DNA from 4 places in the Klebsiella sp. A52 genome. Region 4 is predicted to be linked to each of the others. Evidence: riboswitches for the same ligand, from Rfam matches in the RefSeq annotation. Region 4 holds a riboswitch; each other region holds the start of a gene.
What was found. Region 4 has a riboswitch for thiamine pyrophosphate ahead of thiC (phosphomethylpyrimidine synthase ThiC). Riboswitches for the same ligand answer to the same signal wherever they lie in the genome.
Positions count from the first base shown of each region.

Region 1: linked by a shared signal. The riboswitch ahead of thiB (thiamine ABC transporter substrate binding subunit) and the one ahead of thiC (phosphomethylpyrimidine synthase ThiC) in region 4 are both predicted to bind thiamine pyrophosphate.
Region 2: linked by a shared signal. The riboswitch ahead of tenA (thiaminase II) and the one ahead of thiC (phosphomethylpyrimidine synthase ThiC) in region 4 are both predicted to bind thiamine pyrophosphate.
Region 3: linked by a shared signal. The riboswitch ahead of thiM (hydroxyethylthiazole kinase) and the one ahead of thiC (phosphomethylpyrimidine synthase ThiC) in region 4 are both predicted to bind thiamine pyrophosphate.

Region 1 covers NZ_CP074437.1:482,335-489,492, forward strand. The annotation lists gene sgrT (glucose uptake inhibitor SgrT) at 101-253, opposite strand; gene sgrR (HTH-type transcriptional regulator SgrR) at 341-1,996, shown strand; TPP riboswitch at 2,034-2,253, shown strand; gene thiB (thiamine ABC transporter substrate binding subunit) at 2,285-3,268, shown strand; gene thiP (thiamine/thiamine pyrophosphate ABC transporter permease ThiP) at 3,244-4,854, shown strand; gene thiQ (thiamine ABC transporter ATP-binding protein ThiQ) at 4,838-5,539, shown strand; gene KGA69_RS02260 (DedA family protein) at 5,526-6,293, opposite strand; gene araC (arabinose operon transcriptional regulator AraC) at 6,422-7,158, opposite strand, start outside.
Region 2 covers NZ_CP074437.1:3,814,302-3,821,459, reverse strand. The annotation lists gene KGA69_RS17995 (hypothetical protein) at 1-589, opposite strand, end outside; gene KGA69_RS17990 (DUF4056 domain-containing protein) at 655-1,761, opposite strand; gene KGA69_RS17985 (hypothetical protein) at 1,828-2,781, opposite strand; gene KGA69_RS17980 (BamA/TamA family outer membrane protein) at 2,797-3,921, opposite strand; TPP riboswitch at 4,179-4,282, shown strand; gene tenA (thiaminase II) at 4,350-5,045, shown strand; gene KGA69_RS17970 (ABC transporter ATP-binding protein) at 5,042-5,767, shown strand; gene KGA69_RS17965 (ABC transporter permease) at 5,764-6,504, shown strand; gene KGA69_RS17960 (ABC transporter substrate-binding protein) at 6,532-7,158, shown strand, end outside.
Region 3 covers NZ_CP074437.1:3,037,592-3,044,749, forward strand. The annotation lists gene KGA69_RS14370 (helix-turn-helix domain-containing protein) at 1-361, shown strand, start outside; gene KGA69_RS14375 (alkyl/aryl-sulfatase) at 405-2,381, opposite strand; gene KGA69_RS14380 (hypothetical protein) at 2,666-3,091, opposite strand; gene KGA69_RS14385 (STM2901 family protein) at 3,399-3,860, shown strand; gene KGA69_RS14390 (DUF1493 family protein) at 3,860-4,177, shown strand; TPP riboswitch at 4,281-4,377, shown strand; gene thiM (hydroxyethylthiazole kinase) at 4,412-5,185, shown strand; gene thiD (bifunctional hydroxymethylpyrimidine kinase/phosphomethylpyrimidine kinase) at 5,182-5,982, shown strand; gene fbaB (class I fructose-bisphosphate aldolase) at 6,131-7,158, shown strand, end outside.
Region 4 covers NZ_CP074437.1:1,077,535-1,084,692, reverse strand. The annotation lists gene thiG (thiazole synthase) at 1-383, opposite strand, end outside; gene thiS (sulfur carrier protein ThiS) at 385-585, opposite strand; gene KGA69_RS05030 (HesA/MoeB/ThiF family protein) at 569-1,324, opposite strand; gene thiE (thiamine phosphate synthase) at 1,317-1,952, opposite strand; gene thiC (phosphomethylpyrimidine synthase ThiC) at 1,952-3,847, opposite strand; TPP riboswitch at 3,937-4,061, opposite strand; gene KGA69_RS05015 (Rsd/AlgQ family anti-sigma factor) at 4,114-4,611, opposite strand; gene nudC (NAD(+) diphosphatase) at 4,702-5,475, shown strand; gene hemE (uroporphyrinogen decarboxylase) at 5,516-6,580, shown strand; gene nfi (deoxyribonuclease V) at 6,593-7,158, shown strand, end outside.

The DNA.
Region 1 (7,158 bases), 600 kb from region 4:
GATTCTATACTCTGTGGATTTCGAGTTGCAGCCAATGCGCTTGCAGCCTGAAAGACGGCGAGTATAACACCAATACTCAGTCACACATGATGTCGGCAAGTCAACGATCGGAGGTCGGCGACGTAACTCCCCACTGCATCAATTCCTCCAGCATTTTCTGCTGCCTTCCTGCTAACTGGCGGGCCAGCCAGGACGCGCCCTGCGTCGCAGAAAAGTACCGTTGATAGAACTGCTTAGTGGTTGACCTCGTCATATTCATCTCCTTACTTCATCGAGGTTCATTATTGGCTTAATATAGGAACTCATAAATTGCTGAGTTTTCGTCAGGAGTTCCTCTTTTATGCCTTCCAGCCGTCTGCAACAACAGTTCATCCGCCTGTGGCAATGCTGCGATGGCAGGTCGCAACAGACCACCCTCAACGAACTGGCGGAAATGCTCAGTTGTTCGCGCCGCCATATGCGCACCTTGCTCAATCTGATGGAAGCGCGCGGCTGGCTTGCCTGGGAATCCGAAGCCGGGCGTGGCAAGCGCTCCAGGTTGACCTTCCTTTATACCGGTCTGGCGCTACAGCAGCAGCGCGCCGAAGATCTGCTGGAGCAGGATCGCATCGATCAGCTGGTACAACTGGTAGGTGATAAAACGGCGGTCAGGCAAATGTTGATCTCCCATCTGGGACGCAGCTTCCGCCAGGGGCGCCACATCCTGCGCGTGCTCTACTATCGGCCGATGAAGAATCTGCTGCCCGGCAGCGCGTTGCGCCGTTCGGAGACCCACATCGCGCGGCAAATTTTTAGCGCTTTGACGCGGGTAAATGAGGAAAATGGGGAACTGGAGGCCGATATTGCCCACCACTGGCAACAAATTTCGCCTAATCACTGGCGCTTTTTCCTGCGTCCCGGCATTCATTTCCATCATGGCCGCGAGCTGGAGATGGCCGACGTTATCTCTTCGCTACAGCGCAGCAGCGAACTGCCGCTATTTTCCCATATTGAGCGCATCGTCTCGCCGACCGCCTGGACGCTGGATATTCACCTCAGCCAGCCGGACCGCTGGCTGCCCTGGCTGTTAGGGCAGGTCCCGGCAATGGTGCTGCCGCAGGAATGGCGCACGATGGATAATTTTTCCAGTCTCCCCGTCGGTACCGGCCCTTACGCGGTCGCGCGCAATAATCAAAATCAGTTGAAAATCCATGCCTTCGAAGAATATTTCGGCTACCGGGCGCTAATCGATGAGGTTAACGTCTGGGTGCTGCCGGAAATTAGCGAAGAACCCAACGGCGGTTTAACCCTGCAGGGCAATACCGAAAGCGAAAAAGCCGTAGAGAGCCGCCTGGAAGAGGGGTGCTATTACCTGCTCTTTGATAGCCGCAGCCCGCTGGGCGGCAATGATGACGTGCGCCGCTGGTTAAGTTATCTGTTCCAGCCCGCCAACCTGCTGTATCACGCCGGCGAACACTATCAAGGCAACTGGTTTCCGGCCTACGGTCTGCTGCCGCGCTGGCACCACGCCCGCAGCCATGCCTGTGAAAAACCAGTCGGCCTCGAGTCAGTTACCCTCACCTACTATCGCGATCACGTGGAACATCGGGTCATTGGCGGGATCATGCGGGCGCTGCTGGCGGAACATCAGGTAAAGCTGAACATTCAGGAGCTGGAGTACGATGACTGGCATCGCGGCGAAACGGTGAGCGATATCTGGCTAAACAGCGTCAACTTTACGCTGCCAATAGATTTCTCCCTGTTCGCCTATTTATATGAAGTGCCGCTCATACATCACTGTATTCCCATCGACTGGGAGGCAGACGCCAACCGCTGGCGCGCAGGCGAGTTCAACCCGGCGACCTGGAGCCAGCAACTGCTGGAGAAACAGCATATTGTCCCGCTGATCCACCACTGGCTAATGCTTCAGGGCCAGCGCAGCATGCGCGGCGTGCGCATGAACACTCTCGGCTGGTTTGACTTTAAATCGGCGTGGTTCGCCCCGCCGGAGCCCTGAATGCTTTGCGTCAACTAACAAAATCATTACACTATCGCCGTTCTCAACGGGGTGCTAATAAACATACGCAATATCATTCAAGTTGCATCAAGGCAGCAAGCGGGTGAATCCCCTGGAGCATAGATAACTATGTGACTGGGGTGAACGCGCGGAGCTAACGCAGATGCGGCTTGAAGGATGAAGCGTATGGGCTGAGAAAATACCCGTCGAACCTGATCCGGATAACGCCGGCGAAGGGATTTGAGGCCTACTCAAAATCCTTTGCCTCCCCATATACTGAGGTGCAAAGTGTTGAAAAAACTGCTTCCCCTGCTGGCGCTGGTCGCCGCCCCGGTCTTTGCTAAACCGGTCCTGACCGTATACACCTACGATTCATTCTCTGCCGACTGGGGTCCTGGCCCGGCGGTTAAAAAGGCATTTGAGGCCGATTGCGGCTGCGAACTGAAATATGTCGCCCTCGAAGATGGCGTCTCGCTGCTTAACCGGCTGCGAATGGAAGGCAAAAACAGCAAAGCCGATGTCGTGCTTGGCCTTGATAACAATTTGCTGGCAGCGGCGGCGCAGAGCAAACTGTTTGCCAAAAGCGGCGTGCCGGCCAGCGCAGTCACCGTACCCGGCGGCTGGGATAACGATACTTTCGTGCCTTACGACTACGGCTACTTCGCCTTCGTGTATGACAAAAACAAGCTGAAAAACCCGCCGAAAAGCCTGAAAGAGCTGGTCGAGAGCCCGCAGAAATGGCGCGTGATTTATGAAGACCCGCGCACCAGTACGCCGGGGCTCGGCCTGCTGCTGTGGATGCAAAAGGTGTATGGCGATAAGGCGCCGGAAGCCTGGCAGAAGCTGGCGGCCAAAACCGTCACCGTCACCAAGGGCTGGAGCGAAGCCTACGGCCTGTTCCTGAAAGGCGAAAGCGACCTGGTGTTGAGCTATACCACCTCGCCGGCTTATCACCTCATCGAAGAGAAAAAAGATAATTATGCGGCGGCGGACTTTACCGAAGGCCACTATCTGCAGGTTGAAGTCGCCGCGCGTACCGCCGCCAGCAAGCAGCCGGAACTGGCGGAGAAGTTCCTGAAATTTATGGTCTCGCCTGGCTTCCAGAACGCGATCCCCACCGGCAACTGGATGTACCCGGTAACTCAGGTCGCGCTGCCGGCCGACTTCAATAAGCTAACCAAACCGCAAACCACGCTGCAGTTCACCCCGCAGCAGGTCGCCGCTGAACGTCAAAACTGGATCGGTTCATGGCAACGCGCCGTCAGCCGCTAAGTTTCGGCTGGCTGATCCCCGGCGCCGCGGCGGCCTGCTTACTGGTCATCGTGGCGCTGGCGGCGTTTCTGGCGCTGTGGCTGGAAGCGCCGCAGGCCCCCTGGCAGACGATCCTCAGCGATAGCTATCTCTGGCACGTCGTTCGTTTCTCTTTCTGGCAGGCTTTTTTGTCGGCGCTATTTTCGGTGGTGCCGGCGATATTCCTTGCCCGCGCCCTGTATCGCCGCCGCTTTCCGGGGCGCACGCTGCTGCTGCGCCTGTGCGCGATGACGTTGATCCTGCCGGTTCTGGTGGCGGTGTTCGGCATCCTCAGCGTCTATGGCCGCCAGGGGTGGCTCGCCGCGCTGTTCCACGCCCTCGGCTGGCAATGGGATTTCTCACCATACGGCTTACAGGGCATCCTGTTGGCCCATGTGTTTTTTAATATGCCGATGGCGACCCGCCTGCTGCTGCAGGCGCTGGAAAACATTCCCGGCGAACAGCGGCAGATCGCCGCACAGCTCGGCATGCGCGGTTTCGTCTTCTTCCGCCTTGTGGAATGGCCGTGGCTGCGTCGGCAGATCCTGCCGGTGGCTACGCTGATTTTTATGTTGTGCTTCGCAAGCTTCGCCACCGTGCTGTCACTTGGCGGCGGGCCGCGGGCCACCACCATTGAGCTGGCTATCTATCAGGCGCTAAGCTTTGATTACGACCCGGCGCGGGCGGCGCTATTAGCGATTATTCAAATGGTCTGCTGTCTTGGGCTGGTGCTGCTGAGCCAGCGCCTGAGCAAAGCCGTGGCGATCGGCGCCAACCAACTGCAGGGCTGGCGCGACCCCGATGACCGTCTGCATAGCCGCCTGTGCGATTGCGCGCTGATCGCGCTTGCTCTATTGTTGTTGCTGCCGCCGCTGTTAGCGGTAATCGTCGATGGCCTCAACGTCAATCTGCCGAAGGTGCTCGGCCAAGCCGCGCTATGGCAGGCGCTGTGGACCTCGCTGCGTATCGCCCTCGCCGCCGGTCTGCTTAGCGTTATCCTGACCATGATGCTGCTATGGAGCAGCCGCGAACTGCGGGCCCGCAATCTGCCGCTGGCCGGGCAGACGCTGGAGCTCAGCGGCATGCTCATCCTCGCCATGCCGGGGATTGTGCTGGCAACCGGATTTTTCCTGCTGCTCAATAACAGCGTCGGCCTGCCGGAATCCGCCGACGGCATCGTCATCTTTACCAACGCGCTGATGGCAATCCCCTATGCCCTGAAGGTGCTGGAAAACCCGATGCGCGATATTGCCGCCCGCTACGGCGCTTTGTGTCAGTCGTTGGGGCTACAAGGTTTTAACCGGCTGCGGGTAGTGGAGCTACGGGCGCTGAAACGGCCGCTGGCGCAGGCTTTGGCTTTCGCCTGCGTGCTGTCTATCGGCGACTTCGGCGTGGTGGCGCTGTTCGGCAATGAATCCTTCCGCACGCTGCCTTTCTATTTGTATCAACAAATAGGCTCCTACCGCAGCCAGGACGGCGCGGTCACCGCGCTCCTGCTACTGTTGCTGTGCTTTATCCTTTTTACCTTGATCGAGAAACTACCGGGACGCGATGCTAAAACTCAATGATGTCACCTGGCTGTATCAGCATTTGCCGATGCGCTTTACGCTCAGCGTCGAGCGCGGAGAACGCATCGCCGTGCTCGGTCCCAGCGGCGCCGGCAAAAGCACGCTGCTGAATCTGATCGCCGGTTTTCTGCCGCCGGCCAGCGGCAGCCTGCTGATCGACGGCGAGAAGCATAACGCCACGCCGCCGGCGCAGCGTCCGGTTTCCATGCTGTTTCAGGAGAACAACCTGTTTAACCATCTCACCGTCCGGCAGAATATTGGCCTAGGCATCCACCCCGGCCTGAAGCTGAACCGCGAGCAGCACGCGCAGGTCACGGCGATAGCCGGGCAGATGGGAATGGATACGCTGCTGGATCGCTTGCCTGGCGAGCTTTCCGGCGGTCAGCGGCAGCGAGCGGCGCTGGCCCGCTGTCTGATACGCCAACAGCCGGTGCTGCTGCTTGATGAACCCTTCTCGGCGCTCGATCCGGCGCTGCGTCAGGAGATGCTGACGCTGGTCGCCGATGTCTGTCAGCGGCAACAGTTGACGCTGTTGATGGTGTCGCACAGCGTGGAGGATGCGGCGCGCATTGCGCCTCGTTCCATCGTAGTGGCCGAAGGGCGCATTGCCTGGGACGGCGCCACTGACGATCTGTTGAGCGGCAACAGCAGCGCCTCGGCGCTGTTGGGAATTAACGCGAAATGACCTTATGCAGGATCTCAAGGTAGACCGGCATCAGGGGATGGCGGAAAACAAACGTTAGCGCCGCTACCGCCAGCGCCGCCATCAACGGCGCCAGCCACAGCAGGCGTCCGCGCGGTAGCCAACGGGTCAGACGATCGCCGGAGGTTTTCGCGCTCCGCCACAGTCGCCAGCACAGCCAGCCCGCCAGCCACGCCAGCAGCGCCGCGCCCAGCAGCAGCCATTTGAAGCTGGCGCTGTTTTCATCGGCAGGAATATCAATCGCCGCCCCCGCCAGAATACCGGGGAGGAAATAGAGCGGCGGCCAGAGCAGGCAGCCAATAATATTCGGCAGCACAAACTTCGCCACCGGCAGGTCGAGCATCCCGGCGACCATTGGCACCAGCGGCCGCGTCGGCCCGACAAAGCGGCCGATCAGTATCGTCACCATGCTGTGCTGGTGCAGCGCGTGTTCGGTTTTCTCCAGCAGCGCGCGATTTTTTTTCATAAACGACCAGCGGTGTAACGGCTTTTTAAAGCGCCAGCCGAGCCAGAATGAGATCCAGTCTCCCAACAGGCAGCCGACAATCCCCGCCAGCCACGCCTGCCAGAAGTTAACTTCGCCGCTGCCGATGAGCGCCCCCAGGCCAGCCATCATGACCGTGCCGGGTAAAATAAGCCCCACCAGCGCCAGCGACTCAAGAAATGCCACCAGCATCACGGCTATCAACGAGTAGACCGTGGATTGGGTGATAAAGTGTTCCAGCAATGCCTGCATAATGTACCCGGTTAAAAAACGAAGCCCGGATTCTCCGGAGCCGTCACGTCGTCGTCAAGCCACCAATTGTCTTAATAGTTTACTGGCTGTGACATTTAAGCGGGTCATCATTTCACTTTCTTTACTTTTTATTCACATCCTGCGCGAAATTCACTGGGGCTGGCCCCGGTACATTTTTTAAAGACCCGCGAAAAATAGAGCTGATCTTCGAAGCCAACGTTGCGGCCGACGCTGGCAATTGGCATCCGGGTGGTACTCAACAGCAGTTTGGCCTGGCTAATTCGCTGATCTTCCCGCCAGCCAAGTACGCTTATCCCCAACTGCTGGCGAAACAGGTGCGACAGACGCGAAGGCGACAGGCAGACATGTTGAGCGACGCTGGCGATATCAAAATGGCTGTCCGCCAGATGGTCGCTGATGTACTGGCAGGCATCGCGCACCCGGTTATCCAGCGGCGGATGCAGCGATTCGTTAATCGCCTCCATGCGCCGCAGTAGCAACTGTTCCAGCAGGTTAATCGCCAGCAGTTCGGAATAACGTCCCGCCCCCTGACCGGCATCGACAATCTGCCCGAAGAGCTCGCCAAACCGCGCCTGCCACTGTTCATCCGGGCGGAAGAAACCGGTCTGAGCGAAGATCGTCGGCCAGTTAAGCCATTCGTGCCAGTAGGCGCGCGGACGGAAATAGACCCACTGGTGATACCACTCGCTGGCGTCGGGATGGCGGCCATAGTGATGAATCTCCCCCGGCGGAAACAGCAGCATATCGCCGGGGCGACAAACGAACTGTTCGCCGTGGTTGTTAATCACCCCCTCGCCGCGGATCGTCAGGTTGAGAATATAGCCTTTCATGCCCAGCGGGCGGT
Region 2 (7,158 bases), 2.3 Mb from region 4:
GCGTTTTGGAAAACAGTTCATAATCGAGCATTAGCGACCCGCCCAACCCATAGGCGTTCAGTCGTCCACCATCGAGGAAGCGAATATCGGCATCGGTTTTACGTTCGAGTGCCCAGCGACCAAGACGCGCATCACTGGCCATGGTGCCCAGCATCATATTGAAGATAGGCCGTAGTACCAGTTTTCCGCCCCAGCGGTCCTGATACAACGGAAAGTCCCAGCCGACGCCGCCGGTGGCGGTCAGACTGTTCCATTTGGTCGGGATGGTACGACTTTGGTCGCCATCGCTGATTACAAATTGTGGGTCGTAGCGGCTATAACCCATGGTGCCTTCCAGATAGAGAGGAAAGCTGTCGCTCAGCGTTGCGCCGCCGCCGAATTGGGTGATGGTGAGTTCGTTTTTCTCATTGGCGCCGGAACCAATATTCAGGTCGCTGGCGGTTACATCAGGCACCACGGTATAACTCATTAAGGTGAGCACCGCGTCCGCACGCTGCTTTAGCCGACTGCCGTCGAGGGCATAGCCTGCCTGGCTGACGAATAGCACCGCCAGCAGTAGCCAGGACGCGCGCGGAACGACAAATACCATGGTCTGATGCTACCTCAACGGGGGATTCGTTTGATTGAGTATAGCCAGCAGCGACCAATCGTTAGTTATTTTTCAATACGCTGCAGTTGAATGGCATCTGCCTGCTGCGCTTTATCAGCAAGCTGCTGGAACTGCTGCGGAGAATAAAAATTTTGCGGCGCTGGTAGCGACTGCATATCCTGCCCTGGATGGATTTGCAGTTGACCCAGTTCAGCGAGCGTAAACCCGGCAACTTCCTTTGGCATCGTCAGACGATACGGCGGCGTGCGTTCAAAAGGAACCGGCGTTGGCAGGCGATTTTCGCTGAGATCGTAATTCCGCTTCAGTACCAAAAATTTGTCCGGTACCCTGCGCTTACTGTTCCACCAGTCGCCGTCAATCTCGCGAAACATCCGTTCCGTCTCACTTTGCGGCGCGACCAGCAGTTTGACCAACGCCTGTTTTAACGCCGCTTCCATCGCCCGGTTGTAGGCATCGACCGAACCGGCTTGCCCTTGCAATATGACGTTGATCGCCAGACGTGCGCCCAGCAGATTGGAGTAGAGATCCTCCGGCGAAAAGGCGGAAATCTCTTCCGAAAAGCCCGGAACCGATTGGAAGCCATACCATTGGGCGATCTCATGCCATTGCGCAATTTCAAAGGCCAGATGGCCGGCAAGCCACGCGGCAATCGTATATCGCTGCGGCAATGAAGCCGGCGGCGTAAAGGCATTTAACTGGACGCGGCGGACGCCCAGCTCCTCGCTATAAAAGATACGTCCTGGCTGGCCGAGCGTGGGATAAATTCGGCTGAATAAATAGAAGGTGTAATCAGCGGTATCGCGCACATGGGCAATATCAATAAAGCCGCCGCGGCGGGTATAAATAAGGCCATTGTGCTCATCGCTTAAGCCAATCAGATTTTTAACCGCGCCGAGCGCGCTATCGTTGTAATGATGCTCACCTAAGGTATCGAGCGTCAGCACATTGCCAATCTGATAAACCGGGATCGGCACGCCAATGGCGCGCACCCGCAGATCGAACCCGAAGGCGCAGCATGGGCGCAGCGATTCCGGCGGTGACAATTCACCCACTACCGGGCTGACATGATTAACGGGAATCGTCGGTAATACCGGGTCCTGGGCAAATACCGAAAAAGCGGCTGCCCATAACCACCACAAACTCTTACGCATCAAAAGCGTTCTCCACCACACAAAAACAGCGCGCATCATACTCGCCGATGACTACGCGCCGTTAAGTCAAAAACGGTATTCGCCAGCGACAAAGAAACTATTGCGCTCGTTAAAGCCAAATTCGGTTAGCACATTGAAGTTACGCGTGATTTCGTACTGGGCGCCGATCAGCATATTCCACGGTGAAGTGAGTTTCTGTTTGACATCAAACTTGCCGTCGCCGTCTTTATTGACCGCGGCAATCAATGGCTGCAGCTGTGGCGGCATATGCAAATCAGCAAGATTGCCTTTAAATTCCTGCTGCACGTCCTGATACATACTGCCAACCCACACGCTGAGATGCGAAGGGCCAGAAATTCCCTGTAGATCAAATCGATAACCCACGCGAGGTGACACTGTCACGGCAGAGATGCTGCCGTCGAGAATATCAAAATCGGTGCGGGTATAGTTAGTATCGACGAGGGCAAACCAGTTCTCATAGCCGCCAGCCAGCGTGAACCCGCCCCCCCAGGTAGTACCTTTGAAATCAAGGACAAAATCGATGTTTTGCAATTCGCCGCTTTGGTTGAGGTTATGCACCGCGCCGGCGATGATGCGATCCAGACCGCGGTATTGCGTCGGGTCAGCATCGACCGACACATTCGACACCGACGAACCGCGGGTGTGGCCCAAAATTCCGTAGACATTAAGGAATGGAAATACCCACATATCGAGACGCAGGTTCTCAGTTTTGCTCTTCTCCCGCGTGTGTCCGGCGTCAATGGCGAACATATCGCTGGGGATTGGATGGTTACCCAGTTTCAGTCCGGAAAAGGTGATGCTGTCGACCATAATATCCTGGCGCATATTCATATAGCTGAGATTGACGCCAAACGGCAGCGGAATGGAATAACCGCGGGCGCGGGCTTCGTCGCCCCAGATGGGAAAGTAGCTATCACTGTCGTCACTTTCCGCCGCACAGGCATTCCACACGGCGCCAGAGGTTAATAGCAGCGTAATGACGGTTGTTTTCCATCTCATTTTTTATATGTACCTTTACAGTCCGGAACCCACATTAAAATAGACCGCCTGTTCGTGTTCGCTGAAGGCGACATCGGCGCCGGTAAATAACCCATACTGACGGGCGACCAGATAACGAAAACCGGTGCCCCACGCCACTTCGTTTTGCTGCCACAACGCCCCGGCTTCGTCAGCGGTGCTACCGACGCCGACAAAACCCTGCAGGATCCAGCGCGGCGCAAATTGCCAGGCCAGTTGTGTCTGGGCGACAGCGACATAATCGCCCTGATAGCGAAAACGCGAGATGCCACGCAGTTCGATGTAAGGCCGGGCCATTGGCGTCAGGTGCTTGTCATGATGAGTTAGCGACTGATAATTCGCCGCCAGCGCCAGGGTTAAGGTCGGCGCCAGCGGGATAAAGTATTTACCATCCAGCGACAACTGATTGTAATGATAGTCGCCGCCAAGCAGAGCGCGGTAAAAACGGTACTCGCCCTGTAGCGATAACCCTTTCTTAGGGTAGAAAAAATTATCGGTGGTGTCATATTCCGCCACTACGCCCAACGCCGAAGAGGTGCTTTTCTCCCCCAGCACCCGCTGCCACACCTTGTTAATCACCTGATTGTCCGCGGTCACATCGGTATGTGCATAGAATTGCGAGGCGCCAAGAAAAACCGGCGAGTCCCCCACGCGAAATAACAGCTTTTGTAGACCGCCATAGCCTTTGGTGTGGGTTTGCACCGCCACATTTTTGTTAAAACCGGCAATATCGCCCGAATAGATATCGAGATTGACATTGGCGTAGCCCGCGCCAACCAGGTAACGAATCCGGTCGTGATTCCACGTATGGCGATGCGCGGCGCCGATGAACCAGGTGCCATTTTGCGTCCCGCCGCCGCCGACCCCCGTTAGCGCTGGTGGAATAAAACGATCGCCCTCGCGGGAGCCTTTACCATGCAGAAATAAACCAAACAGACCGCCGCCGTAGCCGATAGCCGGCTCGGTGATCATTACCGGCACCGGCAAAAAACCGTAGGGGTTATCCTGCAGATACTGGCTCATATCAAGCATGCCATCTTCAGGATCGAACAATTGGGCGGCACGAGACGCGTCAGGCGCGAGGGCAAGCATCAGTAAAAGAGTAAGGCCTGCCAGCTTCATGCGGTCTCCAGCACTGACGCATTCATAAGGGGATATTAAGGGAATGTGCTAAAAATATATCGTAAGCCCTTGTTCTTCGCCAACTTACCCTCTCCTTACTTTGCTTATTTTTGGATAAAAAAGCGTGGTTAATCACACAAATTGATAAAGGTTGTTTATCGATCTGACACATAACCACTCAATTGTGACAATGTCACTACTATCGACGCTTTTTACCTTGTCGCCGTTGTAATCAAAAAGTGAATGACGTATAACATGTCGCAACCGAGGGGTGTCCCGTGAGGGCTGAGATGGCGTAAAAACCGAACCCTTTGAACCTGATCTGGGTCATGCCAGCGAAGGGACGGGTCGGCATGTTCGCCAGTTTTCAGTTTTTACCTGTTCACACTTCTGCACGCCCGGATCTCCCCTTATTTTCAGGAGGTCCCATGATGATTCCCGCTTTTACCCAAGGTCTTTACGGTCGACTGCGTGAGCAGGCCGGTGGCGAGTGGCAACGCTATGTATCGCACCCTTTCCTCCAGCAATTAGCCGCGGGTACGCTGCCGCAGGCAGCCTTTCGTCATTATCTAACCCAGGATTATCTGTTCCTGATCCACTTCGCTCGCAGCTACGCCCTGCTGGTCAGCAAACTTCGCACGTTGCCGGAGATGCGCGCCGCCGCCGCCTCGATGAATGCCATCCTTGCTGAGCTACCGCTACATGTGGGCTATTGCGAGCAATGGGGGCTGAATGAAGACGCTATGGCCCTGCAAAGCGAAGCGATGGAAACCGTCAACTACACGCGCTACGTACTGGATATCGGCCACGCCGGCGACGCGTTGGATCTGCTGGCGGCGCTGCTGCCCTGCGTTGCGGGTTACGCGGAAATCGGGCTCGGTCTGCTGCACAACCCACAAACCAACTTGCACGATAATCCCTATGCTTCATGGATCCGCAACTACGGCGACGAGAGCTATCTTCAGGGCGTCAACGCGGCGATCGGCCTGCTGGAAACCCTCTGGCAACAGCGCGGCGCGGAATCACGGTTCGCCGGACTGAGCGACATATTTACTACCGCTACCCGGCTGGAAGGCAATTTCTGGCAGATGGGTCTGAATGCCGCCGGGCAGGTCCAGGCGTGATGGCGCCAGGCATTCACGTTCGCGATTTATGCCTGCGCTTTGGCACACGGACTATCTTTCGCGATCTCGCCTTTGATATTGCCGCCGGGCAATGGGTGTCGCTCCTTGGCGCCAGCGGCGCGGGCAAAACCAGCCTGTTGCGTATTATCGCCGGGCTGGCGGCGCCAACCCGCGGAACCGTCATCGCCAGCGATGGCCTTCCCGTCACTACGCGACTGGCGTGGATGGGTCAAAAAGATCTGCTCTATCCGTGGCTTAATGTGCGGGAAAATGTCGCCCTCGGCGCCAGGCTGCGCGGTGAGAAGGTCGACAACGCCCGCGTCAACGAGCTTCTTGAGCAGGTAGGACTGGCCTCCTGCGCTGATGAACGCCCTGCCGCGCTGTCCGGCGGGATGCGCCAGCGCGCGGCGTTGGCGCGCACCCTCTATGAAGATCGGCCCATTGTGCTGATGGATGAACCGTTTTCCGCTCTCGATACCCTCACCCGCACACGCATTCAGAGCCTGGCCGCGCGCTTACTGACCGGACGAACCGTAGTGCTCATTACCCACGACCCGATGGAAGCCTGCCGCCTCAGCCATCGGCTGCTGGTGCTCTCGCCTGATGGTGAAATTGATGATAGCCATCATTTAAGTGGCGTTCCGCCCCGCGATCCGGATGATGGCGCGCTGTTGGCAAGTCAGGCGCAGCTGCTGCAGCAATTGATGAGGGCGAACGGATGAGGGGCAAGTTACTGCGCGGGTGCAGCGTATTTTGTGGCCTACTGTTGCTCTGGCAGTTGGCGAGCTACAGCGGCATTCCCGCCTTTTTGTTGCCTTCTCCGGCGGCGGTCGCTGAAGCGCTGTGGAATAACCGTAGTTATCTGGCCAGCCACACCCTGGTCACCCTGAGCGAAATTCTCAGCGGAATGGCGCTCGGCGTCGCGCTCGGTATGGTGCTGGCGCTTTGTATGACCATGTCGCCGCGATTACAGCGGTGGGTAATGCCGCTGGTACTGACCAGCCAGGCCATTCCGGTCTTCGCCCTCGCGCCGCTACTGGTGCTGTGGTTTGGTTTTGGTATGAGCGCCAAGGTCATGATGGCGGTGCTGGTTATTTTCTTCCCCGTTACCTCGGCTTTCTTTGATGGTCTGCAACGGGTCAATCGCGACTATCTCGATCTGGCCCGCACCATGGGCGCCTCCTTTGGCGCTCAATTGCGCCATGTCCGACTCATGGCGGCGCTACCCGCGCTAGGTTCCGGCCTGCGGATGGCCGCCGCCGTCGCCCCCATTGGCGCGATTATTGGCGAATGGGTCGGCTCCGCCGAGGGGCTTGGCTACGTAATGCTGAATGCCAATGCCCGCCTGCAAACCGATATCTGCTTCGCCGCCTTGTTCATTTTAGTGCTGCTGACCATCGCGCTGTGGTTGGCGGTCGACGCCTTTTTGCACCGGCTGATCGACTGGTCGCCGGAATAACTTATCAACAGATAATAAGGAAGAGATATGCGTATACCTCTGTTGGCCGGCCTCACTCTGCTGGTTTCCGGTCAGGCATCGGCAAATGAAAAGCTGACCCTGGTACTGGACTGGTACATCAACCCGGATCATGCGCCCATTATGGTGGCGGAACAGATTGGCGCCTTTCGGGATGCCGGGCTGGATGTCAACATCATCCCCCCTTCCGACCCGGCGCTCCCTCCGCGCCTGGTTGCCGCTCGCCAGGCTGATTTAGCGATAACCTATCAACCGCAGGTTCACTTCTTCGCCGATGAAGGACTGCCGCTGGTCCGCGTCGGGACGCTGATCCACTCGCCGCTGAATACCGTGATTGCGCTGGATCCGCGCATCAAATCTCCGGCCGATCTACAAGGGAAAAAAGTGGGATACTCGGTGAGCGGTATTGAACAAGCGACGCTGGCCACCATGGCGCAGCATGCTCACATCGACCCTGACAGCATCAAATTGATCAACGTTAATTTCCAGCTCACCAGCGCTCTGCTGGCCGGCCAGGTTGATGCCGTTATCGGCGGTTATCGCAATATCGAAGCGCTGGAACTCAAACTGCAGGGCAAAAAACCGGTGGTCATGAACGTGGAAGACTATGGCGTGCCCGCTTACGACGAACTGGTG
Region 3 (7,158 bases), 2.0 Mb from region 4:
GAAGCTGGTCAAAGTCACTTATGATGTTTTTGACCAAATCTTTTTACGCGGCGGTCCTGAACGCGTGCAGGAGTTGGCGACCATTCTGACCTATATGTCGATTTTTACTATCGATCTTCACAACGAACGCCGGCAAATGACCAGCTACCAGACCATCAGGCCGATGCTGTTTCGTTATCTTTATCGCCAGAGTACGCATCAGGGGGAAAATGAAGGCCTGGCGCTGTTTATTATTAAGCGCACTAATCTGTCGCGCACGCATGTATTTCGCGTACTGGCGGATCTAAAAGCCGGGGGCTATATCACGATGAAGCGCGGCAAACTGGTTTCGATCGACCGACCGCTGCCGGAAGCTTACTAGTAGAAAGGAAACTCCCGCGACCGGGCGCCGCGGGAGCAGGGCATTATGGCGTGACGATGTCGAACCAGAATTCGAACTTGTCCATATAGCCCAGCATTTCATTGAGCTTATCGGCGTTACCGGTGATTTTCGCGTCGCCGTTATCGACGGCCTGTTTCAGCGTCTCCTCTTTGAGGATGATCTTATTCAGGGTGGCGCGGTTGAGGGCGATAGTGGTATCGGCATCTTTCGCTTCCGCGTTGGCGGTATGGTTCAGTACGCCGTTTTCCAGCTCCAGCTTATACTTGCCGCCGTCGCTGCCGAGATCGATATTAAACACCGATTTCGCGTTACCCGCTTTCTCGCCATTGATATGTACCGCCAGATAGTCGAAGAACATTTCCGGGGTCATCGCGCGCACGGTATCCGGGCTGGCGGTGTTCGGGGTAGGACCTTTCACCACGCCGTTACGCAGCTCCTGCGCGCCGGTGAGGTAGAAGTTACGCCACGGGCCTGATTCCGCCTGGTAGCCTAACTGTTCAAGGGCATCGGCTTCCAGATTACGCGCATCCTGGTTTTTCGGATCGGCGAAGACGATTTTGCTGACGACCTGGGCTACCCAGCGGTAGTTACCCTGGTCATAATCCTCTTTCGCTTTCTTCATGATGGCATCGGCGCCGCCCATGTAATCGACGAATTTCTTCGCCGCTTCTTCCGGCGGCAGTTCGTCGAGGGTCGCCGGGTTGCCGTCGAACCAGCCGAGATACAGCACGTAGGTGGCCTTCACGTCGTGGCTAACGGAACCGTAATAACCGCGGTTAGCCCAGGTGTTGGCAAGGCTCTCCGGCAGTTTGAATTTAGCGGCGATTTCATCGCGGGTCAGCCCTTCGTTGGCCATACGCAGGGTCTGGTCGTTAATGTAACGATACAGGTCGCGCTGGCTCTTCAGCAGGTTAACCACGTTTTCGTTGCCCCAGGTCGGCCAGTGGTGCTGAGCCATAATAATTTCGGCCTTGTCGCCCCAGCGTACAATTGCTTCGTTGATGTACTTCGACCACGGCAGCGGTTCGCGGATTTTCGCGCCGCGCAGCGAATAGGTGTTGTGCAGGGTGTGTGTCACGTCTTCCGCGGATTCAATCAGTTTTTTCTCTTCGATGAACCACAGCATTTCCGACGGCGCTTCCGAACCCGGCGCCAGCATAAAGTCATAGGTCAAACCGTCAATGACTTCTTTCTGCCCGTCTTTTTCGATGATATTGGTCGGCGCAATCAGGGTAACCGTGCCCGCCGAGGTGGTGGTGCCAAGGCCGGCGCCGACCTGACCGGTGGCCGATGGTTTCAGCAGGTTGCCGTACATGTAGCTGGCGCGGCGGCTCATGACGTTACCGGCCATGATGTTTTCTGCCACGGCCGCTTCCATAAAGCCGGACGGCGCGTAAATTTTCACTTTGCCGGATTTCACATCCGCCTCATCAACTACGCCGCGCACCCCGCCGTAGTGGTCAACGTGGCTGTGGGTATAGATAACGGCGACGACCGGTTTCTTACCGCGGTTTTGGTAATACAGATCCATGCCCACTTTGGCGGTTTCTGCCGACACCAGCGGATCCACGACGGTAATGCCTTCTTTACCTTCGATGATGGTCATATTGGAGAGATCAAGATTGCGGATCTGGTAGACGCCATCGGTGACCTCAAACAGGCCGCTAATATTGATCAATTGAGACTGACGCCACAGGCTCGGGTTGACGGTGTCCGGGGCTTTTTCACCTTCTTTGATGAAGGAGTACTGCTGCGGATCCCATACTACGTTACCTTGTTCGCCTTTAATGATCTCGGTGGGCAGGGCGGCAATAAACCCTTTATGGGCGTTGGTGAAATCGGTGTTATCTGAGAAGGGGAGTTGATTATAGAGAGCGTCGTTGGCTTGTTTGGTGGCGGCGGTCGCTTCTTTTGCGGCGACTTCCGCCCATGCTGACAAGCTGATCGATGACAGCAAGCCGGCGATGGCTAAACCTTTCACTACGGGGGTCAATTTCATTGGAATCCTCTTACCATGATGGCAATTCACTCGTTAATTCCGATCTGACGTGGTGTTACAACTTGTAACGCTTATTTGAACTATAACCAGTTGTTTACATTGAGCAAGTTATGGTTACAAAAAAACTACATTAGTTAAAAAACTACTCACTCGTAGGTAAAATGAGATTTATCCAATGGGATTAATGTCGCTTGTTTAGCGCGGTGTCAGACGTGTCGGTTACTGCGGGGAAGGGGAGAAAAAAGCGGCTCTTAGGCCGCTTTTAAATTAACAAGGAAGCGGCGCTATTTGGCGTAGCCTAAAAATTTACCGTCCTGCATGACGGCAATTTTTCCTGATTGGTAGACAATAAAAACGTATAAACCCTGAGAATAGGTTTTCGCGTCAGCATTGCTTTCGTCTAAGGCCGCGGGTTTGCCATCAACTGTCAGCCCGGTTGAGTTTGTGACCAGCTTCATGCCATTGAAGATCTTCACTTTTTTGCTGGATTGCGCTTTCTGCACGGGATATAAAGCCTGTGCATTTTCCAGCGCCTGCTTCTCCGCTGCGGCGTTCACCGCAGCCTGTTTGTTTTGTTCCGCAATATAACAGGCGTCTTTACTGACCCCCTGGGCTTCACACTCGGCCATACGCTGCGCCGGCGAACTGCAACCGGCCGCGATGGCTGCGCTGAGTGCCAGCAGTATTATCGAGACGTGTTTCACTTTCATCATTAACGACCTTATCGTAGATATTATTTTATACATGCGACGAACATTCATGACAGCGGCGATCGTCCGGGGATCGTTAGCGTGCTTAATTCGTAACGCGTGGTAACTATGTCGTAGGGTGATTAAGCAAATTGTGATCTACATCAACCGCCGTACGGATAACTAAAAAATAGTGTAATCGTTTACAATGCGGCGAAAAGAGCGTCTCTGTGGCAAGCGTACGGGGATGATACAATGACGAGTAATGACGGTGTGCCAATCAGCCATTATGATGGCGCTTTATGCAAGGATCATAAGGGATTATGAAGTGGATACTGTTGAACAAATTAGTGGGTACTTCTATAAAGGATACTGGAATCTGAAACCAGAGGAGTTATTCCTGTTGATTCTCATCGATGCGATGAGTCAGCATCTTGAAATTGAGGCAACAGCCGCAACTGCTATCTTAACCGGACAACCCTGGATACCAACGCGAACTAAACCAGGTACAGCAATTAAAGGAACGAGTATTGCTTCAATAATGTCTCGTAAGCTACTCAGTAATGTACGTTTGCCGGTTGGTATTTCGTTGATCACTCCTATGGGTAAAGGTCTGAAAGACTTTCATTGGTCGAAAACTAATAAGTTAGGCGCGGTTATAGGCCGCTACATACCATGGATAGGGTGGGCAATGGCATTTTATTATGCGAGAGCAATACTAATTGATACTGGTGAAAATTTTAATAAGATTGTTAAACCAGAACATAAAGTTGCATGGACATACTTCTAATGAGCATTGAACAAGAAATTATTGATTATATATATACTCATCATAGCCATAAGAAATACTGTTTTTTTGGCGATCGTCCAGAAGTCACGTTAGATACTGAATTAACAAAGGGGGGGCTGAATATCATCTGGGAAGATGCAGAAGATACTTTAGATTACTATTTCAAACAATGGAATGTAAAAATGAATGGCTTCGAAATTATCTATTACTTTGAACCTGAGTTTTTAGGTTCCATGCCTCCAGAGAAGCCGCTTAAACCGCTAACAGTACAAATGTTGGTAGAGTCCGCAAAAGCGGGTGAATGGCTGTACGATTAAGGGACATATCGCGGGAGACATACCGCTTTTACCGTTTACAAGACTTACCGCTGGCATTACTATCCTGAAGAGAGATTAACGGAACGTTAGTCGCCATTTTGTACCAAATGACTCGGGGTGCCCTTCTTTGTGAAGGCTGAGAAATACCCGTACCACCTGATCTGGATAATGCCAGCGTAGGGAAGTCAGAGACCGCATGGTCTGCGCTGCTTCCTCATCTGGCGGGAGCAAACCATGCATGAACCGCTAAATCCGGCGCATATCGCGCACCTGCAGCAGCTTTTCCGCACCTCTTCGCCGCTTGTTCACTGTATGACCAACGATGTGGTCCAGACTTTCACCGCTAACGTCCTGCTGGCTATTGGCGCCTCGCCGGCGATGGTGATTGATCCTACGGAAGCCGCGCAGTTTGCCGCCATTGCCGATGCGCTATTGATTAATGTCGGGACCTTAACCACTGAGCGCGCCAACGCGATGCGAGCGGCGGCGCAGAGCGCCCGCCAGGCGGGAAAACCCTGGACGCTGGATCCGGTTGCCGTCGGCGCGCTGACGCTGCGTACCGATTTTTGTCGCGAGCTACTGGAACTGCGGCCTGCGGCGATTCGCGGCAACGCCTCGGAAATCATGGCGCTGGCGGGGAATAGCGGCGGTGGGCGCGGCGTCGATACCACCGACAGCGCCGCCGCGGCGTTACCCGCAGCCCAGGTGCTGGCGCGCAAGCTCAATACCGTGGTCGCGGTGACGGGCGAGGTGGATTACATCAGCGACGGCGAGCGCACGCTTGCCGTGAGCGGCGGTGATGTCCTGATGACGCGGGTGGTCGGGACCGGCTGCGCGTTATCCGCGGTGGTGGCGGCAAGCGCCGCGATGCCCGGCGATCGGCTGCAAAACGTAGCAGCCGCCTGCGGCCTGATGAAAATGGCGGGAGGTGAAGCGGCGCGACACGGCGGTCCCGGCAGTTTTATCCCGGCATTCCTCGACGCGTTATACGCGGAGGTGGCGGCATGAAGCGGATTAACGCCTTAACCATCGCCGGCACCGATCCCAGCGGCGGCGCCGGGATCCAGGCCGACCTCAAAACCTTCTCCGCGCTCGGCGCTTACGGCTGCTCGGTGATCACCGCGCTGGTGGCGCAGAATACCCGCGGCGTGCAGTCGGTATACCGCATTGAGCCGGACTTCGTGGCGGCGCAGTTGGATTCGGTGTTTAGCGACGTGCGAATCGATACGACGAAAATCGGCATGCTGGCGGAAACCGATATCGTTGAAGCGGTGGCGGAACGTCTTGCCCGCTATCAAATTGCCAACGTGGTGCTGGATACCGTGATGCTGGCGAAAAGCGGCGATCCGCTGTTATCCCACTCGGCAATTGCGACGCTGCGCCAGCGCCTGCTGCCGCACGTTTCACTGATCACCCCGAATTTGCCGGAGGCCGCGGCGCTGCTCGATGCGCCGCATGCGCAAAGCGAGCGCGAGATGCTGGAACAGGGCAGGGCGCTGTTGGCATTAGGCTGCGGGGCGGTATTAATGAAGGGCGGACATCTGGACGACGCCGAAAGCCCGGACTGGCTGTTCACCCGCGAAGGCGAACAGCGCTTTACCGCGCCGCGTGTGCAGACCAAAAATACCCACGGTACCGGCTGTACGTTATCTGCCGCGCTGGCGGCGCTGCGTCCTCGCTATGCCGATTGGGGACAAACCGTCGCCGAAGCGAAGGGTTGGCTATCGGCGGCGCTGGCGCAGGCCGATTCGCTGGAAGTGGGGCACGGTATCGGCCCGGTACATCATTTCCACGCCTGGTGGTAAATGGCAGTGAAACGAGACAGCAGAATCTACTGAAAAAATGCGCTCCCGGCTGGAAAATATGCTAACTCGGTACCAGGCTTAACCTGCCCAAAATTTTTGGGTTGGGATAAAACATGCTGGCTGCGGCCAGCACTTACGGGAGATAGCTATGACTGATATTACGCAGTTGCTTGGCAAAGATGCCGACAGCCTTTTACAGCACCGTTGTATGACTATTCCAGCCGATCAACTCTATTTACCGGGCGCGGATTACGTCGACCGGGTGATGGTGGATAACAACCGCCCGCCTGCGGTGCTGCGTAATATGCAGACCCTCTACAATACCGGGCGTCTGGCCGGAACGGGGTACCTTTCCATTCTGCCGGTCGACCAGGGCGTAGAGCATTCGGCGGGCGCGTCATTCGCCGCCAACCCGCTCTACTTCGATCCGAAGAATATTGTGCAACTCGCCATCGAAGCCGGCTGTAACTGCGTGGCTTCTACCTATGGCGTACTGGCCTCGGTATCGCGCCGCTACGCGCACCGCATTCCATTCCTCGTTAAGCTCAACCATAACGAAACCCTGAGCTACCCGACCGAGTATGACCAGACCCTGTACGCCAGCGTTGAGCAGGCGTTCAACATGGGCGCGGTTGCGGTTGGCGCGACGATCTATTTTGGCTCCGAGCAGTCGCGTCGGCAGATTGAAGAGATCTCCGCCGCCTTCGAGCGCGCGCACGAGCTCGGCCTGGTCACCGTGCTGTGGGCCTATCTGCGCAACCCGGCATTCAAAAAAGATGGCGTCGATTACCACGTTTCCGCTGACCTGACCGGCCAGGCCAACCATCTGGCCGCCACCATCGGCGCTGATATCGTGAAGCAGAAAATGGCCGAGAATAACGGCGGCTATAAGGCGGTGAACTTCGGTTATACCGACGATCGCGTCTACAGCAAGCTGACCAGTGATAACCCGATCGATCTGGTGCGCTATCAGCTGGCAAACTGCTATATGGGCCGTGCCGGGTTGATTAACTCCGGCGGCGCGGCGGGCGGCGAAACCGATCTCGCCGATGCGGTGCGCACGGCGGTGATCAATAAACGCGCCGGCGGCATGGGGCTGATCCTCGGTCGTAAAGCGTTTAAGAAATCGATGAGCGAAGGCGTGAAGCTGATCAATGCGGTGCAGGACGTCTATCT
Region 4 (7,158 bases):
GGCAAGACGACAAACCCTTCGCGCACCAGTAGCTCCGCCGCCTTCAGGGTTTCAATGGGGTCAGGCAGCAGCCAGCGGGCGTCCGGGTGGATCTCCAGTTTCAGCCAGTGGGTACCTAAGGCTTCCCGCGCCAGGCGGGCGGCAAAAACCGCTTCTTCCGCCGTCTTGGCGCCTGAGGTATTCGGCAGCAGGTTAACGCCCGCCGCCAGCAGCGGCGCGAGAATCGCGTCATTATGCTGGCGTAAATCGACGCGCTTCATCGCCAGCGTCACCAGCTGACTTCCCGAGGCGCGAATCGCCTCGACCATTACCTCCGGGGCGGCGAATTTGCCGGTTCCGGTAAAAAGGTGGGATTCAAATGTCTTATCAGCAATACGTAACATGTCAGCCTCCGGCGATAACCTGAAAAAGCAGGACCCGATCGCCTTCCTGCAAGAGATGATCTTCCCACCGTTCGCGTGGCAGGATGAGTTGGTTGAGCGCCAGCGCAACGCCCGGCTGGAGCTGTTCCAGTTGGCTAAGCAGGGCGCTTACGCTGAGGTTGTCCGCGCACTCCAGCGGTTCGTCGTTAAACCAGACTTGCATGATGTCCTCCACAAACCGGACAGCCCCGGGCCTTTTGCAACGTAAGGTTGCGCCAGTTGCTGGTGCGGGCGTCAAACAGCCGTAGCGTGTTGCGCGGCGTCGCCATGCCGCTAAGGAGCTTAATGGCTTCCAGCGCCTGCAGCGTCCCCATCATGCCGACGACCGGGCCGACGATCCCCGCGGTACGACAGTTACGCTGTGGTTCGGCGGTGTCCGGCCACAGGCAGCGGTAGCAGCCCTGCGCCCAGGGCGGCGTCAGCACCATCAACTGGCCGCCGAAGCCGACGGCGCTGGCGGTTACCAGCGGCGTCTCAAGGGCGACGCAGGCGGCGTTAATCGCCTGGCGGGCGATCATGTTATCGGTACAGTCCAGCACCACGTCGGCTTTCGCCACTTCGGCGCGCAGCGACTCGCCGCTTAAGCGCTGCTGTAGCGCCACGAGGCGGATTTGCGGATTGAGTTGGTTGAGCCGCGTCTTTGCCGCCGCGGCTTTTGGCTGGTCGATATCGTCGCTGGTGAACAGAATTTGCCGCTGCAGGTTGCTGAGATGCACCGCGTCGTCATCGGCCAGGGTCAGCGTTCCGACGCCGGCCCCCGCCAGATATAGCGCGGCCGGCGAACCTAAGCCGCCCAGGCCGATAATCAGCGCCCGGCTGGCTAACAGTTTCTGCTGTCCCTCGATGGCGATATCTTCCAGCAATAGCTGGCGGCTGTAGCGCATGAAATCGTGATCATTCATCGCCTGCTCCCGCCAGCGCTAACAGTTGTGCAGTGGCAGCCCGCCAGTCTGCTGACTTGGTAATGGCGCTGACGACCGCGATGCTGCCGACGCCGGTGGCCAGTACGCCCGGCGCTTTTTCCAGACTGATGCCGCCTATCGCTACCGTCGGATAATCGGCCAGACGATGAATATGCCCGGCAAGCTGTTCGAGGCCCTGCGGCGCCGAAGGCATCTGTTTGGTTTGGGTCGGGAAGACGTGGCCCAGCGCGATGTAGGAAGGGCGCGCCGCCAGCGCGACGTCAATTTCCATATCGTCGTGAGTGGAGACGCCAAGGCGCAGTCCGGCTTTACGGATGGCGCTCAGATCGGTGGTTTCCAGGTCCTCTTGACCCAGATGTACGCCGTACGCCCGGTGCTTAATCGCCAGCTGCCAGTAATCATTGATAAACAGCCGCGCGTGATAGCGGCGGCCAAGCGCGATGGCGGCGATGACATCATCCTCTACATCGCTGTCGCGCTGGTCCTTGATCCGCAACTGAATGGTGCGCACGCCGGCTTCCAGCAGGCGCTCAATCCACGCCACGCTATCGACAACCGGATAAAGCCCGAGACGAAACGGTACGGGCGGAAAGTCAGGCTGGTACATCAGGCATTTTCCTTTTTCAGGTAGATTTCACCGCCGCGGGCGCGGAAGTTATTTGACATATCGGCCATGCCGGCCTCGATACTTTGCTTCGCGGCGTAGTCGCGGACCTCCTGGGTGATTTTCATCGAACAGAATTTTGGCCCGCACATGGAGCAGAAGTGGGCGACTTTGCCGGACTCCTGCGGCAGGGTTTCATCGTGATAGGCCCGCGCGGTAAAGGGATCGAGCGCGATGTTGAACTGGTCTTCCCAGCGGAATTCGAAACGCGCTTTGGACATCGCGTTGTCGCGGATCTGCGCGCCGGGGTGGCCTTTAGCGAGGTCGGCGGCGTGGGCGGCGATTTTGTAGGTAATGAGTCCCTGTTTCACATCCTCTTTGTTGGGCAAGCCGAGATGTTCTTTTGGCGTGACGTAGCACAGCATGGCGCAGCCAAACCAGCCAATCATTGCCGCGCCGATACCGGAAGTGAAATGGTCATAGCCCGGCGCGATGTCGGTGGTGAGCGGCCCCAACGTGTAGAACGGCGCTTCGTGGCAGTGCTCCAGTTCTTCGGTCATATTGCGGCGAATCATCTGCATCGGCACGTGGCCGGGGCCTTCAATCATCACTTGAACGTCATACTCCCAGGCGATTTTAGTCAGCTCGCCCAGCGTATGCAGCTCGGCGAACTGCGCCTCGTCGTTGGCATCCTGAATCGAGCCGGGGCGCAGACCATCGCCGAGGGACAGCGACACGTCATAGGCGGCGCAGATTTCACAGATTTCGCGGAAGTGCTGGTAGAGGAAGTTTTCCTGATGATGCGACAGGCACCACTTGGCCATGATAGAACCGCCGCGCGAGACGATACCGGTCAACCGCTTCGCGGTCATCGGCACATAGCGCAGCAGCACCCCGGCATGAATCGTGAAGTAGTCGACGCCCTGTTCGGCCTGTTCCAGCAGGGTATCGCGGAAGGCTTCCCAGGTCAGGTTCTCGGCAATGCCGTTAACTTTCTCCAGCGCCTGGTAAATCGGGACGGTACCAATCGGCACCGGGCTGTTGCGCAGGATCCATTCGCGGGTCTCGTGGATATAGCGGCCGGTGGAGAGGTCCATTACCGTGTCGGCGCCCCAGCGGGTTGACCAGACCAGCTTCTCGACCTCTTCTTCGATGGAAGAGGTCACCGCCGAGTTGCCGATATTGGCATTCACTTTCACCAGGAAGTTGCGGCCGATAATCATCGGTTCGGATTCCGGGTGATTGATATTGGCCGGGATGATGGCTCGCCCGGCAGCGACTTCATCGCGGACGAACTCGGCGGTAATGTTGTCCGGCAGGCGGGCGCCAAAGCCTTCTCCGGCATGCTGCTGGCGCAGCACCTCGCTGCGGATACGCTCACGGCCCATGTTTTCGCGAATGGCGATGAATTCCATCTCCGGGGTGACGATCCCCTGGCGGGCGTAGTGTAGTTGCGTCACGCATTTGCCGGCGACGGCGCGTTTAGGCGTCAGCAGGCCGCCAAAGCGCAGTTCATCGAGGCCATCGTCGGCCAGCCGCGCTTTAGTGTATGCCGAGCTGCGTTCGCTGAGCGGCGCGCAGTCGTTACGTGCGTCGATCCACCGCTGGCGTAGTTTTGTCAGTCCCTGGCGGACATCGATGTTGATCTCCGGGTCGCCGTAAGGCCCGGAGGTGTCGTACACCGGTATTGGTTCGTTGGCTTCGTATTGGGGGTTATCGTTATCACCGCCGATGAGCGTCGGGCTGAGCTGGATTTCACGCATCGGGACGCGGATATCAGCCTGTGAGCCTTGAATGTAAATGCGGCGCGAATTGGGAAAAGCGGTGCCTTCCAGCGTATCGATGAATCGCTGCGCGTGTTCGCGTTGTTCCCGGCGGGTCAGTTTGGTAGTAGACATAGCGCATTCCAGTTACAAAAAAAGGAGATGGCTTGTCAGACGACGGATGGAGTAACAGATGCGACCAACCCGTAACGGGCAGGTGCGACCAGCAGTTTACTCTTGTTCCCTTCGCAGGTATTAGCCTGATCAGGTTCCGCGGATCCCGAATAAACGGTCTCAGCCTTTTCCACTTCAGCTTTCGTGTGGAAAATAGGCACTCCGACAAGATGAAATCCCTCCGCAGAGGGATAATGTATGTAAATTACTCGTTAACGGTTCACAACTCAAGCGGTCGGCGCGATATTGTCGCCAACGCTGTCTTTCCGATCGTGAGCGACGACCAGCGCCAGCAGCTTGTCCTCAAGCGCGAAGCGTGCCTCCAGCGACTCGCCGATATCCGACAGCGCCTGCTGAAATTCGAGATAGTTATCATGATCGATGGCGTTTTCGAGGCAGGTATCGTAGTAGTCCATCATCTGCTGGGTATTGGCTTCCAGCTGCGGGTAGATTTTGGTAGCGGCTAAAAGAGGGGTACTCCCTTCCATTTCTCCGATAATACGTTCATAAATATTAAAATGACCGGATGAGAGGTAATCCACCAGGCTTTGGCAAAAGTCATCCAGCGCCTTTTCATTAAGCCGCATAAAGGACTCTTTGCCGGGTTTCAGGCCAACCAGGTTGTAGTAAGCCACGAGCAAATGCTTACGCACAAGCAGCCAGCGATCGACCAGTTTGTTATTGCCTCCAACACGTTCCGTCAGGTTTTCCAGCTGGTTTAACATGATTGACTCCGCAAGATTAAAAATAACGTTGCTCAGCAAATGTAAATATAATGTTAAAAGTGCCAGTAAAACGAAGGTAGCGCAATAGATATGGATCGTATTATTGAAAAATTAGATCGCGGCTGGTGGATCGTCAGTCACGAACAAAAATTATGGCTTCCCGCAGGGGAATTACCACATGGCGAAGCGGTAAATTTTGATCTTGTCGGTGAACGCGCGCTACATCTCGGCGAGTGGCAAGGCGAAGCGGTGTGGCTGGTGCGTCAGGATCGTCGGCGTGATATGGGATCGCTGCGCCAGGTATTGGATCAGGATCCTGGGCTTTTCCAGTTAGCAGGGCGCGGGATCCAGTTGGCCGAGTTTTATCGATCGCATAAATTCTGCGGCTACTGCGGCCACCCGATGCATGTCAGTAAAACCGAGTGGGCGATGCTGTGCGGCCACTGCCGCGAGCGCTATTATCCGCAAATTGCCCCCTGCATTATCGTCGCCATTCGTCGCGACGATTCAATTCTGCTGGCGCAGCATACCCGCCATCGTAATGGTGTCCATACGGTGTTGGCCGGGTTTGTCGAAGTGGGTGAAACCCTTGAGCAGGCGGTCGCCCGCGAAGTGATGGAAGAGAGCGGCATTAAGGTGAAAAACCTGCGCTATGTGACCTCCCAACCGTGGCCCTTCCCGCAATCATTGATGACCGCCTTTATGGCTGAATACGATAGCGGCGATATTGTCGTGGATAAGAAAGAGTTGCTGAGCGCAGAGTGGTATCGCTATGACGATTTGCCGCTACTGCCGCCGCCGGGCACGGTGGCGCGACGCCTGATCGAAGATACGGTGGCGATGTGTCGGGCAGAGTACGAGTGACATGTTACACTGGGCGCATCAACGCTAAAGGAATGTAAAAATGACCGAACTGAAAAACGATCGTTACCTGCGCGCGCTGCTGCGCCAGCCGGTTGATGTCACCCCGGTGTGGATGATGCGCCAGGCGGGCCGCTATCTCCCGGAATACAAAGCCACCCGCGCGCAAGCGGGCGATTTCATGTCGCTGTGTAAAAATGCCGAGCTGGCCTGCGAAGTAACGCTACAGCCGCTGCGCCGTTACCCGCTGGATGCGGCGATCCTCTTTTCGGACATCCTGACGATTCCGGATGCGATGGGGCTGGGGCTGTACTTTGAAGCTGGCGAAGGCCCGCGCTTCACCTCGCCGGTGAAATGCAAAGCCGACGTCGACAAACTGCCGGTGCCGGACCCGGAACAAGAATTAGGCTACGTGATGAACGCCGTGCGCACCATTCGCCGTGAACTGAAAGGCGAAGTGCCGCTGATTGGTTTTTCCGGCAGCCCATGGACGCTGGCGACCTACATGGTTGAAGGCGGCAGCAGCAAAGCCTTTACCGTCATCAAAAAGATGATGTACGCCGAACCGCAGGCGCTGCACGCGCTGCTGGACAAGCTGGCGAAAAGCGTCACCCTGTATCTGAACGCGCAGATCAAAGCGGGCGCGCAGTCGGTGATGATTTTCGACACCTGGGGCGGCGTGTTGACCGGCCGCGACTATCAGCAGTTCTCGCTCTACTACATGCATAAAATCGTCGATGGCCTGCTGCGGGAAAACGAAGGTCGTCGCGTACCGGTGACGCTGTTCACCAAAGGCGGCGGACAATGGCTGGAAGCGATGGCGGAGACCGGCTGCGATGCGCTGGGTCTCGACTGGACTACCGATATTGCCGACGCTCGCCGTCGCGTAGGTCACAAAGTGGCGCTGCAGGGCAATATGGACCCGTCGATGCTTTATGCGCCTGCCGCCCGTATTGAAGACGAAGTGGCGAACATTCTCGCCGGCTTCGGCCAGGGCGAAGGCCATGTCTTTAACCTTGGTCACGGCATCCATCAGGACGTCGACCCACAGCATGCAGGAGTCTTTGTTGAGGCGGTGCATCGTCTCTCCGCGCAATATCACCAATAGGAGATAAGCATGATGGATTTAGCTGCGCTACGAACCCAACAGCAATCTTTAGCCGCGTCGGTAGAACGTGCGGACCGATTGGATCGCGACCCGCCGGTGCTGATCGGCGGCGCCGATGTGGGGTTTGAGCAGGAAGGGGACATTACCCGCGCTGCGATGGTGCTGCTAACTTATCCGGGCCTTGAGCTGGTGGAGTATCAGGTGGCGCGCGTCGCCACCACGATGCCGTACATCCCCGGCTTTCTCTCCTTTCGCGAGACCCCCGCGCTGCTGGCGGCGTGGCAACAGCTATCGCAAAAGCCCGATCTGTTGTTCGTCGACGGCCACGGTATTTCACATCCCCGGCGGCTTGGCGTCGCCAGCCATTTTGGCCTGATGGTTGATGTGCCAACGATTGGCGTAGCGAAAAAACGCTTATGCGGGAAGTTTGAACCGCTCGGCGCCGAGCCCGGCGCGCTGGCGCCATTAATCGACAAGGGCGATCAGCTGGCCTGGGTCTGGCGCAGCAAAGCACGCTGCAACCCACTGTTTATCAGTACCGGCCACCGCGTAGGGATGGATAGCGCGTTAATGTGGGT